2 regions of the Bradyrhizobium sp. 6(2017) genome follow, and region 2 is predicted to be linked to the other one. Evidence: predicted binding sites of a transcription regulator. Region 2 holds the regulator's gene; the other holds the start of a gene.
The links. The regulator PhoB, encoded in region 2, activates phosphate uptake and scavenging genes when phosphate is short. The targets are predictions, from matches to a motif close to TGTCATNNANCTGTCAT.
Positions count from the first base shown of each region.

Region 1 (2,202 bases), 760 kb from region 2:
CCAAACGTGTTGTCGAGCTCGTTCGGACCGAACGTGCCGGCGTGCAGCGGGCCGGAGACGAATTCCCAGAACGGATCGAACTCCTGGAACTGCGCCTTGTTCGGATTGTAGTAGTGCGCGGCCGCGTAGTGCACGTCGGCGGTCAGCCAGACTGTGTTGACGATGCCGGCGGTCTTGATGAAGCGCAGGATGTCGGCGATCTCGAGCTCGCGGCCGCGCGCCGGGCCGTCGCCCTGCGCAAACGCTTCCGAGCCCTTCTTGTTGGCGGCATCGTCATAGACGATCAGCGACAGCGGCATGTCGGAGGCGATCACCTTCCAGGTGGCGCGCGAATTGAGCAGCGCGCGCTTCAGCCAGGCCATCTGGTCCGGACCGATGAAATAGGCATCGGGGCCGTATTGCTCCTGCAGGTTCGGACCGTTGGGGCCGCGATAGCTGCGCTCGTCGAGCATGAAGACGTCGAGATGCGGACCGTAGCTCAAGGTGCGATAGACCCGGCCCGGCTCGACGATGCTCTCGCGCATCGGATACATTTCGTGGAAGGCTTTCGCCGCGCGCGCGGCGAGCACGGTGATGTCGCGTTCCTTGTAAGACGCCGGCAGCTGCTTCGACAGCGACCAGTTGTTGGTCACCTCGTGGTCGTCCCACTGCACGAAGATCGGCACCTCGGCATTGAAGGCGCGGACATTGCTGTCGAGGAAGTTATATTTGTGCGCGGCCCGATACTCGTCGAGCGTCTCGGCGACCTTGGCCTTTTCGGGAATCGTGATGTTCTTCCAGACTTTGCCGTCGGGGAGCTTCACCTCGGACGGGATCACGCCGTCGGCGTAGATGGTGTCGCCGGAGTGCAGCAGGAAATCCGGATTGTGCTTCTTCATCGCGGCGAAGGTGATCATGCCGCCATCGTCGGGGTTGATGCCCCAGCCCTGGCCGGCGACGTCGCCGCCCCACACAAAGGAGACGTCGCGGCGGTCGCCCGGCGCGGTGCGGAAGCGGCCCACCACGGGCTCGCCCACGACGTCAATATGAGCGAGGTCGCGGAAGCGGACGCGATAGAAGATGTCCTGGCCGGAGGGCAGGTTCTCCAGCAGCATTTTTGCGGTGAAGTCGCTCTCCGGCAGCGCCGTGATCGGCGGCAGCGCACGGGCATCCTTGAACGACTCAGTGGTGGCGACCTCGACCATCATCTGCGCCGGCCGGTCCGCACGCGCCCACACCACGCCGCCGTCAACGCCGACATCGCCGGACTGCACGCCATGGGTGATCACAGGGCGATCCGCGGCGCGCGACAGATAAGGCATCGCGATCACACCGGCGCCGGCCGCAGCCGTCGTCGAGAGGAAGCGTCGGCGGGTGAGCTTTCGCGAAAACCGGATCGTCATGGGGAGCCTCCTCAGGTCACAGCGACAATGCGCCGCATGCGTGCCAAGACCTAGAAAAATTCCATGACGGAGAGATTACAGGGGCGGGCACATGTGAGGTGAGCACGCAAGCCGGCTCCCTCTCCCGCTTGCGGGGGAGGGTTGGGGGTGGGGGCTCTCTCCACGAATCATATCGCGCAGGGAGCCCCCACCCGCCGCGCTCCGGCGCGCAAGAGCGCTGCCGAGCGCGTCGGCCTCCCCCGCAAGCGGGAGAGGCGAAGGGAAACTCATGGAGAGATTGGTAGAGGTCGCGTAAGCCCTACGCCGTCCCCGCCGCCCTGAACTGGCTCGCGGTCCGCTGCAAATTCTGCGGCATGCTCAACAGCAGCGCCTTGCGGTCGGCGACGGCGTTGTGGAACTGCTCGAGCGCGATGTTGAACGCGGTCAGCGTGCCTTCCTCGATGGCGCCATGTTCGAAGCAGTCGAGGGTGTGGCGCAGGATGTCGTCGGCTTCCGCCTGCATCTGGTCGAGCTCTTCGGTGGAGTCGCTGTGCCGCGCGGTTTTCAGCATCTCCAGCAGACGCTCGCGCTGCGAGGTGTTGGTGTTGCGCTCGTCCTGCTTGAGGTAGCCGGCGAACCACGCGCCGGCCGAGCCCATCGCCGAGAACGCCATCAGGCTCCACCAGATGTAGTCGCTGTAGCGGTCGAGAAAGGTCTTCTCTTCGCCGTCGACGAAGGCGGCCGCGCCCGGATGCACCGGGATGGTGGCGTCCTTGTCGGTGTCGGGCGTCTCGATCTTGGCTGCGAGCGGGAAATCGTTCTTGAGCGACTGCCGGATCGC
Region 1 is NZ_CP049289.2:374,886-377,087, forward strand. It holds gene G6P99_RS01825 (alkaline phosphatase D family protein) at 1-1,382, opposite strand, end outside; gene G6P99_RS01830 (TAXI family TRAP transporter solute-binding subunit) at 1,681-2,202, opposite strand, start outside.
Region 1: the regulator PhoB is predicted to act here: its motif matches at 1,446-1,462, upstream of G6P99_RS01825 (alkaline phosphatase D family protein).

Region 2 (2,202 bases):
GCACGCAGGACTACATCACCGGCCGGTTCGGCTGAGGAGACAAGCGATGGCTTCTGAACATACCGCCAAGGCATTCGACAGCGACCTGCAGGAGTTGACCCGCCTGGTCGCCGAGATGGGCGGCCTCGTCGAGCGCATGATCACCGAGTCGGTCGACGCGCTGATCCGCCGCGACGTCGCGCTGGGCAAGCGCGTGGTCGCCGCCGACATCGAGATCGACAATCTGCAGCGCGTCATCGAAGAGCGCGCGGTGCTGACGATCGCTCGCCGCCAGCCGATGGCGATCGACCTGCGCGAGATCGTCAGCGCGATGCGCGTCGCGACTGACCTCGAGCGGATCGGCGACCTCGCCAAGAACATGGGCAAGCGCGTCGCGGCGCTGGAGAGCGATTTCCAGCCGCTGAAGCTGATCCGCGGCCTCGAGCACATGACCGACCTCGTGCTGTCGCAGGTCAAGTCGGTGCTCGACGCCTATGCCGCGCACGATCTGCCGGCGGCGATGAACGTCTGGAAGGGCGACGAGGAGGTCGATGCGATCTGCACCTCGCTGTTCCGCGAACTGCTCACCTACATGATGGAGGATCCGCGCAACATCTCGTTCTGCATCCATCTGATGTTCTGCGCCAAGAACATCGAGCGGATCGGCGACCACGCCACCAATATCGCCGAGACCGTGTTCTACATGATCGAGGGCCAGCAGATCACCGACAAGCGTCCGAAGGGCGATATGACCAATTTCGCCACCACGGTGCCGGGCAACTAGGGCATGATCCGCATCGGCGGAACCGGATTGTCGTCGCGACAAACCGTTTCCCACGGGGAATATGCTCAGGGGTTGAGTGTTTCGGTTTGCGTTTGGGCAACGGATCACCACAGAGAAAGAACTTAGACCGATGAGCGCACGCATTCTGGTAGTCGAAGACGAGGAAGCGCTGACGACACTGTTGCGCTACAACCTCGATGCGGAAGGCTACGACGTCGAAACGGTGGGACGCGGCGACGACGCCGACACCAGGTTGAAGGAGCGCATCCCCGACCTCGTTGTGCTGGACTGGATGCTGCCGGGCCTGTCCGGCATCGAACTGTGCCGCCGCCTGCGGGCGCGGCCCGAGACCAAGCAGCTTCCGATCATCATGCTGACCGCGCGCGGCGAGGAGAGTGAGCGCGTGCGCGGGCTTGCCACCGGCGCCGACGATTACATCGTCAAGCCGTTCTCGGTGCCCGAGCTGCTGGCGCGGGTGAAGGGCTTGCTGCGCCGTGCGAGCCCGGAGCGGCTTGCCACCGTGCTGACCTATGGCGATATCGAACTCGACCGCGAGAAGCGCCGCGTGGCGCGCTCCGGCCGCCCGATCGATCTCGGGCCGACCGAATATCGTCTGCTCGAATTCTTCCTCGAGCATCCCGGCCGGGTGTTCAGCCGCGAGCAGCTGCTCGACAGCGTCTGGGGCCGCGACATCTATATCGACGAGCGCACCGTCGACGTGCATATCGGCCGCCTGCGTAAGTTGCTCAATCCGGGCCGCGAGCAGGATCCGATCCGCACCGTGCGCGGCGCCGGCTACGCGCTCGACGACCGCTTCGCGAAGGCCGAGCCGCAGCCGTAACGGCCGTGTGGCATTCATAAACCGCAACACGTTGTCGTCCCGGCGAAAGCCGGGACCCATACGCCGCGGCCGGCGCAATCGGCACGCGGCCAGACGGCTTTCAAACAACACCCATTCGTGGTTATGGGTCCCGGCCTGCGCCGGGACGACGCCGGTGATGCATCCGGGCTACGGTTCTCACAAAAAAATCCCCGCTTTCACGGGGATTTCTTTTTCAGTCCTACGCCAGTTTCCCGAGTGCTCACTTGATCTGCGGTTTCGCCGACGGCCGGCGGCGATCGCCGGCGGGCTGGTAGGCGACGCGCGAGTGGTGTGCGCAATAGGGCAGGCCGCCGAGCGCCTTGCCGCCGCAGAAGAAGAATTCCGGGCTCGATGGATCGCCGACCGGCCAGTGGCAGGTGGCTTCGTTCAGCTCGAGCAGCGACAGCCGCTGGCTCATCGGCACCACGTTGTCGTAGGAGATCGGATCGGGCTCCATCTCGACCTCGAAGGCATGCGCCAGCGCGGTGTTGCCGCGCGAGACCGGACGCGCCACCCGCATCATGTGCTGGGCGGGGCGGGCCTTGCGCTGCCGCGGCGCGGCCGTGGAGGGGGCCTT
Region 2 is NZ_CP049289.2:1,139,215-1,141,416, forward strand. It holds gene pstB (phosphate ABC transporter ATP-binding protein PstB) at 1-35, shown strand, start outside; gene phoU (phosphate signaling complex protein PhoU) at 47-763, shown strand; gene phoB (phosphate regulon transcriptional regulator PhoB) at 894-1,604, shown strand; gene G6P99_RS05345 (GcrA family cell cycle regulator) at 1,846-2,202, opposite strand, start outside.